Thalassoglobus sp. JC818: one gene and its partner. The main gene of each other region encodes a partner of the protein of the gene in region 2 in a complex. Links are inferred from orthologs where the notes say so. Each region holds a gene or a part of one and is shown on either strand. Other genes may lie near its edges.

The links.
Region 1: the proteins of carA (region 2) and carB are in contact, whole or in part, in a solved structure (PDB 1KEE), measured with the Escherichia coli proteins. The link is inferred for Thalassoglobus sp. JC818 from one-to-one orthologs.

Annotation. Positions count from the first base shown.
Region 1 is NZ_JBFEFI010000012.1:26,647-33,568, reverse strand. Bases 1,362-5,147 are described here. They hold carB (carbamoyl-phosphate synthase large subunit), read right to left. Parts: upstream 4,841-5,147; coding sequence 1,562-4,840; downstream 1,362-1,561. In the rest of the region: AB1L42_RS21555 (sialidase family protein), read left to right, coding at 1-478; AB1L42_RS21550 (hypothetical protein), read left to right, coding at 944-1,183; AB1L42_RS21540 (M24 family metallopeptidase), read right to left, coding at 5,291-6,466; AB1L42_RS21535 (hypothetical protein), read left to right, coding at 6,670-6,922. UniProt on the Escherichia coli protein: Large subunit of the glutamine-dependent carbamoyl phosphate synthetase (CPSase).
Region 2 is NZ_JBFEFI010000003.1:350,881-356,823, reverse strand. The notes cover bases 1,117-3,923. They hold carA (glutamine-hydrolyzing carbamoyl-phosphate synthase small subunit), read right to left. Parts: upstream 3,184-3,923; coding sequence 2,050-3,183; downstream 1,117-2,049. Other genes in these bases: AB1L42_RS09285 (transglutaminase domain-containing protein), read right to left, coding at 3,679-3,923; AB1L42_RS09290 (hypothetical protein), read right to left, coding at 3,423-3,686; ndk (nucleoside-diphosphate kinase), read right to left, coding at 1,391-1,858; ilvC (ketol-acid reductoisomerase), read left to right, coding at 1,117-1,183. Outside these bases: ilvN (acetolactate synthase small subunit), read left to right, coding at 1-36; more of ilvC, read left to right, coding at 179-1,116; more of AB1L42_RS09285, read right to left, coding at 3,924-5,760; AB1L42_RS09280 (DUF58 domain-containing protein), read right to left, coding at 5,757-5,943. UniProt on the Escherichia coli protein: Small subunit of the glutamine-dependent carbamoyl phosphate synthetase (CPSase).

The DNA of each region.
Region 1 (6,922 bases), on a different replicon or contig from region 2:
ACATTTGTGTGAACCGGGGGCTGTCTTCTCTCCCGATGGGAGCGAACTTGCCTTGCTTCTGCGTGAGAACAGCCGAACTCGAAATTCGCACATCATCTTCAGCTCCGATGCTGGCGAGACATGGTCGAGTTCGGTTGAACTCCCTGCTTCATTGACTGGAGATCGCCATACAGCGAAGTATTCTCCCGATGGGCGGCTGGTGATTTCATTCCGCGACATGGCTCACGAGAGCCCGACTCGAGGAGATTGGGTGGCTTGGGTTGGCTCGTACGAGCAACTTCGCTCCGGCGGTGAGGGAGATTATCGGGTGCGTCTCATGGACAACACACACGGGGCTGACTGTGCTTATCCCGGTGTCGAAATCCTTCCCGATGGGACTTTCGTGGCGACTACATACGGCCACTGGACTGCTGGCGAAGAACCGTACATCGTCTCCGTGCGGTTCAAGCTCGATGAACTGGACAACCTGGTCGAATAAATCCCGAGCCGACTTGCTTGATCGGTGAGCCTGTCGCTCGATTTTCTCCACCGGAAATTCTTAACGGAAGAATTTCGGTGCGCTCATGCTCACGGCAGTTTCTAACACTCGCAGTAGGCGCAATCTCTGTTTCGAACTGGCGACATTCCGCTGTAAACGTGGCCAAATCGCATCAATTGAGACTCGATGACCGTGTGAGATTTCGAAAATTCTCGAAAAATCCCGACCACTGTCACAATCGCGACCTAGTGTCCAGATAGGCATCTCTGAGGCGGGTCACTTTCTGGAGAGATGTCTTCACTCAATTTTCTCTAAGTTAGCGAAAAAAGTGGGGTTTTAACGCATCCAAAACAGTCAATTCTTGCTATCACTACTCTCTCATTTTGAGAGTGACGTGGTTTGACTAATGGACATAGTTTCCCCGTAGCGTACCTCTCTCATTGAAACTCTTCTTGGAGCGAGAAGTTGAATCAGCGAACTACCGGCCGAACCGGGATGGATTCGGCCGCACACGGAGGCGAGTTCTCAGTCTTTCTGTTCACGAACGGGGACTGGTTTCCCATTGTGGAAAACGTTGCCCTGGAAGATGCACAGAGGACTGTTGGGCAGATGTCGACAATCATGGATTGCGCGACTCAAATTCGGAATTCGGATGAGACCATCATCATCCAGGAAGGTGAATTGATTTCGACCTGCATTGTGTAGGAAGACGATCTTCACAGCTCCGGATCTCGAACGCTTACCACGTCTCGTGTCGATCGGGTTGCGCTTGCAGCGAATGCTCTCATTCGGGATCTGCGCATTCTGAGATGCGACCTCGTCGCTTCAGCATCGCAAACAACACCTGCTCAAATGTCGAGTAGAATGGCACGAAGAATCTTCTGCGTTGAGCGCAATGGGCATTGTGTCATCGTGCCGCACTTGCGTCGTTCGTGAATCACTCAAGCAGCGTTCGACGGGAACGAATCACTGGACATGACGGTTCCCGCCTTCACTTCGGAAGCTTCTTTGCTCAAGCAGACTTTCGGGATTGTCGAACAACACTCTTCTGGCAGATGAAAGCCGATTCTCCCGTTGACGAAGTTAGTCTGTCGAATTTGATTGCAGGTGCCATTCCTGGATCGACTCCACGCGCGGCGTCGGATGCTTGTCGAGATACTCCAGTGCTTTAATCATCGCTTCGCAGCCCGGAAGTGTCGTCGCACAAGGAACTCCGTAGGTCACCGCCGCCGCTCGAATTCGACCTTCCTCAGTCCGACTTCCCTTGCCGCTTGGTGTGTTGAAGATGAACTGCACATCTCCGTTGACCATCATGTCGAGCAGATTCGGTCGACCTTCCTGAACCTTCTTGACGGTGTCTGCTTCGACACCTGCATCATTAAGAACTCTTGCTGTCCCGATCGTCGCAATGATTCGGAAACCGAGTTCCTTGAGTCGTCTGGCCGGTTCAATCATGGCTGACTTATGAGCCCCTGCCATGCTGATGAACACAGTTCCGCTCGTCGGAAGTTCAACTCCTGCTGCGAGCTGACTCTTCGCGAATGCAGCTGAGAAGTCGTCGTCGATCCCCATGACTTCCCCGGTCGATCGCATTTCCGGACCGAGAATGATGTCGACTCCGGAGAACCTTGAGAATGGGAATACGCTCTCCTTCACAGACGTATGTGTCGGCCACACTTCTTCAGTGACACCTTGCTCTTTCAGCGAAACGCCCGCCATCACTTTGGCAGCCATCGAGGCAAGTGGAAGACCGGTCGCTTTCGAGACAAACGGAGACGTTCGTGAAGCTCGCGGATTCACCTCGAGAATGTAGACGTCGTACTTCGTCCCCTCTGCTTTTTCAGTCTTCTTGATCGCGAACTGAATGTTCATCAGTCCGCGAACCTGAAGTTCTTTGGCCAGTGCGTAAGTCGATTTCTTGATCTCTTCGATGACATGCTCTGGAAGCGAGTAGGGCGGCAACGCACAAGCTGAGTCACCACTATGCACGCCCGCTTCTTCGATGTGTTCCATGACACCGCCGACGAGCGTTGTTGCACCATCTGAAATGGCATCGACATCGACTTCAATCGCATCCTGCAGGAATTTGTCAATGAGGACCGGATGATCCGGGCTGGCGTCGACAGCTTCTGTCATGTAGCGGACGAGGTCTTCTTCCTCGTAGCAGATCTCCATCGCTCGACCACCGAGAACGTAACTCGGTCGAACCAGAACGGGGTAGCCGATTCGCTGGGCGCTGGCTCGTGCACCTTCGACATCGATTGCTGTGCCATTTGGAGGTTGGCGAATTCCGAGCTTGTTGAGGATTTCCTGAAAGCGTTCGCGATCCTCAGCTGCGTCGATGTTGTCCGGACTGGTTCCGATGATAGGAACTCCAGCAGCTTCCAGCCCGCGAGCCAGGTTGAGCGGAGTCTGACCACCGAACTGGACAATGACGCCGTCTGGATCGAGTTGGTCGCAGATGTTCAACACATCTTCGGTCGTCAGCGGTTCGAAGAAGAGAAGATCTGACGTGTCGTAATCCGTCGAGACTGTCTCGGGATTCGAGTTGACCATCACGCTTTCAATGTCCAGCTCCGCCATCGCGAAGGCTGCGTGACAGCAACAGTAATCGAACTCGATCCCCTGCCCGATCCGGTTTGGTCCTCCACCGAGGATCATGATGCGTTTGCGATCGCGATTCGGACCGGGAGCTTCGTTTTCGATTTCGTAGCTACTGTAATAATACGGTGTGTACGCTTCGAACTCAGCGGCACACGTATCGACCTGCTTGAACGTCGCAGTGACGCCGAGCTTCTTGCGATAGTTCCGGACGTCCATCTCAGATGTGAGCCACCAGTCAGCAAGTTGGCGGTCTGAGAAGCCAGCCTGTTTGACCCGTCGCAAAAACTCTGCTTCGACGTCTTGAAGGTGTCCAACCTTGCGAATCTCTTCTTCGATCTCAATCAGATCTCGAAGCTGGAAGAGGAACCACGGATCAATTCCGGTCAGCTGGTTGATCTCTTCAAGAGACAACCCGGCCTTGAAGGCATATCTCAGGTAAAAGACACGTTCGGAATTCGGTGTTGCGAGCTTGCTGCGAATCTCTTCGATCTCTGGTTGTTTGTCGGTTCCCCACAGATCTTTTTTCCCGCCGCCGAACCCAAAGTGGCCAATCTCAAGCCCACGCAACGCCTTTTGGAACGACTCTTTAAAGGTCCGACCAATGGCCATCGTTTCACCGACCGATTTCATCTGAACGGTCAGAGTTGGATCTGCATCGGGGAACTTCTCGAACGTCCAGCGAGGATACTTCGTCACGACGTAATCAATCGTTGGTTCGAAACAGGCCAACGTCTCGCGGGTAATATCGTTCGGGATTTCGTCGAGTCGGTAGCCGACCGCAAGTTTTGCGGCGATTTTCGCGATCGGAAACCCGGTCGCTTTGGATGCCAAAGCACTCGAGCGACTCACGCGAGGATTCATCTCGATGACAACCATTCGGCCGGATCGAGGATCAATCGCAAACTGCACGTTTGATCCACCGGTCTCGACACCGATCTCTCGCATGCAGGCGAACGTCGCGTCGCGCATCCGCTGGTATTCTTTGTCGGTCAGAGTTTGAGCAGGAGCGACGGTGATCGAATCGCCTGTATGAACTCCCATCGCATCGAAGTTTTCGATGGCACAAATGATCACGCAGTTGTCGGCGCGATCTCGCATGACCTCCATCTCGTACTCTTTCCAACCGAGTACGGATTCTTCGAGCAGAACTTCTGAGACCGGAGACAGCTTCAGTCCGTTGCGGACTTTCTCTTCAAACTCTTCTTTGTTGTATGCGATTCCGCCGCCGCTTCCACCCAGTGTGTAACTTGGGCGGATAATGATCGGCAGACCGATTTCGCGCTGAGCAGCGCGGGCTTCTTCCATGTTGTGAACGACGATGGAACGCGGCACATCGAGGCCAATTTTGACCATCGCTTCTTTGAACGATTCGCGGCCTTCAGCTTTCGCGATGACATCCGAGCGAGCCCCGATCATCTCAACGCCGAGTTGATCAAGAATTCCGCGACGATGCAAATCCATCGCGGTGTTCAACCCTGTTTGTCCGCCGAGAGTCGGCAGGAGTGCGTCTGGACGTTCACGCTCCAGAATTTTGGCCACATACTGCCAGGTGATGGGCTCGATGTAGGTCCGATCCGCCGTCTGAGGATCGGTCATGATGGTGGCGGGATTCGAATTGACGAGGACAACTTCGTAGCCTTCGTCGCGGAGGGCTTTACATGCCTGCGTTCCCGAGTAATCAAACTCGCATGCCTGGCCGATAACAATCGGGCCTGAGCCGATAATCAAGATCTTTTTGATATCTTCGCGTTTGGGCACGTGGTTCCTCTTTCTTACCGGCTTCTCACTCCTGAATTGCTCTTGTCCGTCGCGACAATTCCTTCAGGGGCGAAACTGCGTCACATCTTGATTCGCACTACTCGTTGACTTCTGCGATGTCTCCCAGCGACACAGGAGCGAGTCTGAAACTGCTCCGTTTGGCTGGGATCTCGCACCGCAGTTTCTCTGCAACATTTCATACAGAAAGATCGTCCGATGCGAAGCCAATCCATCGCGCACAGGGAACCAACTCTCCCTGCGCATCCTGTTTGTGCAATTCGATCCTCGGAATTGCGCAAATTTCTGAGAAGCTACCAAGCTTATCGAGCGATTCAAGCGATCAGACCGCTTCCGCCCGTGAATTCAACAGAATGACCCACGAATGACAGCACTTCAAGCGGTCTCATCATCTGAGAATTTTTGTGAATTCTCCAGTGGAGCACTTGCGATTCAGCTGCGAACCAGAATTCCGGGGCGATCGATTTGAGTTCCTTTCACCTCGACAGAGAGCATTGGCCAGCTTTCTGCAGGGGTGAGATTCTCGGCAGCTCCCTCGCGGACGAGCATCGTATCGGCAGCCAAACCTGAACGAACTGAGGGATGCCAGCAGATGACTTGCCCGTTTTCGAACCTGTGATCTGATCCGGGAACCATGCGAATTTCCGAATCGCGATAGCCCATCAGTTCCGCCTGATCTGCGGATCGCCATTCGTCAGGCACTCCAAACTTCTCATAGATGCGACCGACGCGCGGCCACGTTTCAGACATCGACCAGCCTGCTCGCGAGAAATAAGCACCTGTCGCCTGAACAAGAGTCGCCAGGTGATGGACTTCCTGAAGCTCGCTCGAAGGTTCTCCGATACAAACAGTCCGAGAAGTAGAAACATGCAGACCGCGACGGCGCCCGGTGGCTGAAATCACGACGTGTCGTTCGACTCTGTCGTTGCCGTGAGTCCAATGCCGATATCGCCAACCTTGACCATCTGCCATGATTTGCATGCGAACGGGTTCGATTCCGTTTTTGATCAAGCGATGCGACAGATGACCGGCGATCTCAGCTTCGCAAGAGCCGATTTGAAAATTTCGGCCAGTCGCTTCAACAGCATGAGCAACTGCGAGTCCCAGTTCAGCAAAGCGATCGTGCTCGACTTTTGAGTAGTGCAGACGAAACGACTGCAAATCATCGCGAACGTTCGTCGTTCCCGTTAACGGGACATCGCAGGCGATTACTCTTCCCCGACAGACATCGTGAACGAGTTTCCCCGGATCTTCGGTCCATGGCCGCTCTTTCAGCAGGAACCCAAGACCTGACAAGTCCCGATCGAATAACTGCCCCGAGTCAACGTTGTTGCAAAGCACAACCCGCGCGTCAGCGGTGACCATGACGGTCGCGAAGACATCGGTGCCTCGTGCGTGTAGATTGCTGCTTCCGTCAGTCAGCCAGGAAAAGTTGGCCGGATCGCGGATCAACAGCCCATCAAAGCCTTTGAGTTGAAGATACTCAGCCAGCAGCGTGTGTTTTCTGTCGACTTCGCCGATCCGCTGGAAATCGATCGTCTGAATTTCTCCGGAAGAAACCGGAAAATCAGGAGCGACAGCGGTCGATGTTATCGTCGTACTTCTCATAGGCTTCGATCAGACAATTTCGAGACAACGAATTGCCTAACTGAATGATAGACCTTGTCTCCACCAGTTTTTCGATGAATCTGCGTTTTTTGAAAACCGCTCAATTCATCAGTGATGGGTACTTGTCGAGTTGAATGGACTAGCTGAAGATGAGAATAACACCGACTTGATGGGCATTCCAGCAAAAGCGACCAGAACGTCAGATGCCCGGGCCAGTTAACGAGAATGTTCCGACTGAATTGATCGCAATGGCACGCAACGAAGCCGACCGCGAAGACCTCTTCGAAGAATTCCGATCCGCCCGCATCAAATGGGAGTTTGCAGACAGTGCAAGCGAAACGGTCATCGTCGCTGGAATTCGTCACGATGAGCGGTTGTCCGTCTACTTCAACACTGATCCCTGCTATCACTTCGATGCTGAGAATCGGCTCATGCGGGCCTTCGTCGACGGGAAGC
Region 2 (5,943 bases):
ACTCACTCCAGCGACAACGTTGACCAGGCTGTATAACCTGGCCCCAAAGTGGCTCACGCACCCTCGAGTGCTCCACACAAATGATTTGCCGTTTTCATCGGCATCTTGTCGAGCGAACAGAAACTCTCTGTTCAGACGGCATCTTCTTTACACAAACTCTTTGACCTAAGGCGATAACATGGCAGCCAAAGTTTACTACGATGACGATGCGGACCTCTCACTGCTCAAAGGCAAAACGATTGCCATTTTGGGCTACGGAAGCCAGGGGCACGCTCAAGCACAAAACCTGCGAGATAGCGGCTGCAACGTCGTCATCGGTCAACGTAAAGGAAGTGCGAACTACGACCTGGCTGTCAGCCACGGTTTCGATCCGCTTCCAGTTGACGAAGCTGCTGCTGCCGGCGACCTCGTCAACATGCTGCTGCCAGACGAAGTTCAGGGCGACATCTTTCGCAACTACGTCAAAGACAATCTCTCACCGGGCAACCTGCTCCTCTGCTCACACGGATTCAACATTCACTTCGGCCAAGTGATTCCACCAGAAGGTGTTGACGCTGGTCTCGTGGCCCCTAAAGGCCCAGGACACCTCGTTCGCAGCGAGTACGTCAAAGGTGGCGGTGTTCCGTCTCTGATCGCGATGTACCCCGGATCTTCCGAAACATCACGCGGCCTCGCTCTGGCCTACGCGAAAGGGATCGGCGGAACTCGTGGTGGCGTCATCGAAACCACATTCGCAGAAGAAACCGAAACCGACCTCTTCGGTGAACAGGTTGTTCTTTGCGGCGGTGTCAGCGCACTCGTCAAAGCTGGTTTCGAAACGCTCGTCGAAGCAGGCTACCAGCCTGAAATGGCCTACTTTGAGTGCATGCACGAACTCAAGTTGATCGTCGACCTCTTCTACGAAGGTGGCCTCAACTACATGCGGTACAGTGTTTCGAACACAGCTGAATACGGAGACTACTCCAGCGGCCCTCGTATCGTGACTGAAGAAACCAAGAAGGAAATGAAGCGAGTTCTGGAAGAAATCCAGAACGGAACCTTCGCCCGCAACTGGCTTCTCGAAAACAAAGCCAACTGCCCGGGATTCCATGCAACTCGTCGACGTGAGCGTGACCACATGATCGAAAAAGTCGGTCGCGAACTTCGCAGCATGATGAGCTGGATCGACTCGAAAGAAGTCTAAGGCAAGCTCTGCCGACTGTGCCTTGAATGGACTTGCTGACAGACTTGTCACCCACTCCAATCAAGCACAGACTTCAACGCAATAAAAAGAAACGGCGGTCAGAACTTTCTGACCGCCGTTTTTCTTTGTCACTCACAGCTGTTTGAACTTGTCGTTCACCATCAACGTCATCAGCAAATGTCGCTCAAAAGTCGAAAGCGGCAATGCTTAGAGCTCGTCGCTGGCACACACCCAGCTATCCAGCGATGGGGCATACTCAACCAGCTCTTCTGGCTGGAAATAAATCGCAGTTTCGCGATCGGCAGCTTCGGGGCTATCGCTTCCGTGAATCAGATTCACCTGCCGTGACAGTCCAAAGTCTCCACGGATTGTTCCTGGCGCAGATTCGCGACCGTTTGTCTTACCCATCATTCCACGCACAACAGAAACCGCTTCTGGTCCCTGAACGACAATGGCCACCACTGGCCCGGAAGTGATGAATTCTTCGAGGAGTGGATAGAAAGGCTTCTCAACGTGTTCTTCGTAGTGCTTGGCAGCAAGCTCTTTCGTCACGACGAGCATCCTCATCCCGACGAGTTTGAGACCTTTTTTCTCAAGTCGGGAGATGATTTCCCCGCAAAGACGACGTTGAACAGCATCCGGCTTGAGCAGGATGAGAGATTTTTCAAGTGCCATGTGTTGTTTCCGCTGAGTTCTAGAATTGGTTCACAATTGTTGCGCCCAAGTCAGGGCCATTCATTGAAAGATATCTGTACTCGAGGCATCAAATTCCGGGATTGCTTTCACCTGCTTGACGAAACTCTCGTGCCCCGACAATGCGGTATAAATGAAAGCTCAAAAGTCTAAGCCATCGAAAGCGAACAACTTCAGTTCGCCATCATCTTGCGGAACTCACCGAAGAGATAGGCACTGTCGTGTGGTCCAGCCGAAGCTTCGGGGTGGTACTGCACACCAAACGCCTTCAGATCGCGATGGCGAATTCCCTCGACCGTCTGATCGTTCAGGTTGACGTGAGTGATTTCTGTTCCCTCAGGAAGCGTATTGATATCGAGAGCAAATCCGTGGTTCTGTGATGTAATTTCAACGCGTCCGGTCTCTTTGTTCAGAACTGGCTGATTGGCTCCGCGATGTCCGAACTTCAGCTTGTAGATTTCGCCACCGAGGGCCATTCCCAGGAGTTGTTGCCCGAGGCAGATTCCGAAGACCGGTTTCTTACCGAGGAGTCCACGAATCGCTTCGACAGCGTAAAGCAATGGACGAGGATCTCCGGGACCGTTCGACAGGAACACCCCATCCGGCTCAAGAGCCAGGATTTCCTCTGCGGTTGCATTCCCGGGAACGATTGTGACACGGCAACCCATCTCTTTGAGATGGCGTGGAATGTTCCACTTCATTCCGTAGTCGACAGCCACAACGTGATAAGCCTTGTCGCACGCTTCTGTCGAAGCTTGAGGCGTGAACTCTGATTGCGAAATCTCGTGGAGACCATCGCTCCATTCGCTTTTCGCACCGGGCATGACTTCCTTAACGAGATCTTGCCCCACCAGATGCGGGCTTTGCTGGGCCTTCTGGATCAACGATTGATCATCGAGATCGATTGTTGAAAGCACGCCGGTCATGGCTCCGTCGCTTCGAATTCGACGGACGAGAGCTCTGGTATCAACACCTTCAATCCCGATGACTCCGTTCTCGCGCAAGTAGTCGTCGAGAGACATTGTCATCCGGTAGCTGCTCGGTTCGCGGCACAACTCCTTGACCACAAACCCCTTCAGGGCAAGTCGGTCACGTTCGACGTCGTCCCGGTTGACGCCATAATTCCCGATCATCGGGTAAGTCATCGTGACAATTTGGCCGTTGTACGAAGGATCAGTCAGAATCTCCTGATAGCCAGTCATGCTCGTGTTGAAAACGACTTCACCGAAGTGTTCGCCTTCAGCACCGAAACGCCGTCCAGTAAAGACTGTCCCATCAGAGAGCGCTAATTTCGCCAATTCAGTCATTGTCTTTGTCTCACGCAGAAAGAGTTTCGAGTGTTGTATCAGACTGTTTCTACTCGGAAAAGGACTGGGTTTTACGTCTCCATGATTTCCGCCGAATCTCTGCTCACATCAACTTCGACGACTCTCAAACCTGAACAGATCGCTCAAAATTCGACACACTCCGGACTCGCACGGTCACGATTTTTCCTTGATCACTGCTTCGCCCCGTTCACATCAGCTTCATTGCATTTGAAACAACCCTATTCCGCATGGACATTGTCTAACAGCGACATGCTGACAATTTGATTGCGGTAAACGAGGGTTCGAGAACGGTTCGGCGTGACACCATGCACTCTCGCTTCATGAACGTAGGTTTCACGATTCGTGCTACTGTCTCGCAGATCGTGGACATCCACATCGACCAATACGAGAAACAAGTCGTCGGCAGCTTGTAGTGTCCCGATGAACACGTACGGGCTGGCCATATCCAGAACGATTGTCTTCCCGAGCAAGTCATCAAACATTTTCAACTTCCGTTTTTTGAGTCGCAGACTTCCCCACCCCGGACGCGATGATTCGTTCACCTTCCGACTGTAACGCTGTCAGGTCTACATCGGGCTGACGAGGACGAAACCGGAATGTGGAATAGCTTCGATACCAGTCCGCTACGCGCTCCCGATTGATCACTGTCGGGTCCGTTTCAACCCGATTAGCGAAGGCCAACAATGTTTCGCTGGGAGACCTGATGAGTCCATACTTCGCCACGAATAAGTCCATTCGCACTCGCTCCTGAGAGAGCGCAGTCACCGCTTCAGTCTTCGCAGTCCGTCGCAGCGAGACGCTGAGCAATCGCTGAAGTGCGACCCCAATGGCACTCAAGGCAATGAGACCGGCAATGCCCCACAACACTGGCTGTACAAACATCATTGCCAGAGAAGCATATTGGCCGCGTCGGGCAGCTTCCTGCATGGATCGAACATATTGGTTGAATGCTTCACGTCGTTGAGTCCAGACCGAGACTGACGTCGGACTCGGAACTCCTTCAGCGGGAGTGGACTCCACAATCACCCAACGTCCGAGATCAGCGTCGTAAGCTTCCACCCAGGCGTGAGCATCCTTTCGCCTTGCATTCCATTGACCATCAACGGAGTTCTTTTCCTGAGCGAGATAGCCTGTAACATACCTCGACGGAACACCGCCAATCCTCAGAAGAACCGCAGTCGCTGTCGCGAAGTACTCACAGTGGGCCGGAACTCGCTCCGACAAAAAGTAACCAAGTCGGTCTTCCCCTGGCGGTGCATTAAATCCGAGTTGGTACTGAAAGTTCTCCAAGAAAAACTCTTTGACGCCGCGGATTTTCTCACCCGGTCGGGACTCATCATCGAAGATTGTCTCTGCAACCGAAAAGACACGCTCATCGATTGATTCCGGAAGCTGTAGAAAATCACTCGAAACCGGGAGTCGCGAGGGCGTTCGAGATGGCTGCCGGAAAAGCATGTATGGAGAAACAAGATCATCGTCCGGGCGTGTCAGGATTCCGCTTCGATCGACGTAAACAGAATATGCTCGACACACGAGCCCGACTGTGTCGAGCGTTCCGAAACAATGACCGGCGGTGCTTCGATCAACAGGCCAGATCTTCATTTCAGAGAATTGACCTTTGATCTCCCCCTTGGGCAGGTACAACTGATCCGACGCATGCTGCAGAGTCATTTCATCGGGGACCTCTGACTGGAACAGTCGTCTCGCTTGCTGAGTGACTGTCCATCTGTCCCTTTCGAAATAATCGAACACCCGCCCTCGCATATACCCCGGCATGATCGGCGAGTGAATCGAAAGCGCTAACTCGTTTTCTTCCGACTGCTTCCAGTTGGTGATATCTGCCAGGCTGCCACGACCGGAGAACCCCGCGCGAGCTGGACCTTCCTGATTGAGCTCCAGAAATGTCGAGATCAAATCTTCCAGACGCCGCTCGTTGCGATGCAGCAACACAGAACACGCAGTCCCCCCCACGAGCGCAAGCACCAAAAGCGTTGTGATGACTCCAGTCCGAAACCATGAACTCCTGGCCGAAGAGTTTCGAATTTGTCGCCGACTCGAGGTCGCAAACCAAGCCCAGAAAATTACAAACAGCTGGACGAGAATCAACATCGCCAGTCGACGATTCGGGCTCAATCGCACATTGCCCGTGAAAATCATCCCAACGACCGCAAATGCGAGAAAGTTCAGCGGCAGCCGCGATCGATTTTGTAATCGGTATAAGGAAATCAGTTCTACAACTAAACAAAACGTGGCCACTTCGTAAGCCAGTTCGGTCATCAAGAATGCGAAGCGAAACTCGAATTCTCGAGGAGCAAACGAGTACTTCAGAAAGAAGAGGACGCCGACCATCGCCACCCAGTGCTTCGTCCGGATCGAGATCAGTCGTCCGCGTCGGACCACGGGAAAATTGACCAATGCCAACAGCACCGCAAACCCAGCCAGCCCTGGCGCATCCATCAGTGCACCCAGAGTGATCGCCTGAACTGAAACAATCCCGATGGCTGCAATTCGCTGCTGAGTCAACATTCCTCGGGCATCAGAAGGAGCCTCGATCATTGCTCGATCCCTTCCAATGCCGATGGATTTCGAGGATCAATGACCGCGATGTCCAAATCGTTCGGGAGCCCGATTTCATCTCGTGAATCAACGATCAAATAACATCGAACGCCAACTCCGGACTCAATCATCATGCGCACAAAGTGTTCGCGCTCTGGATTCCATGTCAGGAATACACAAATG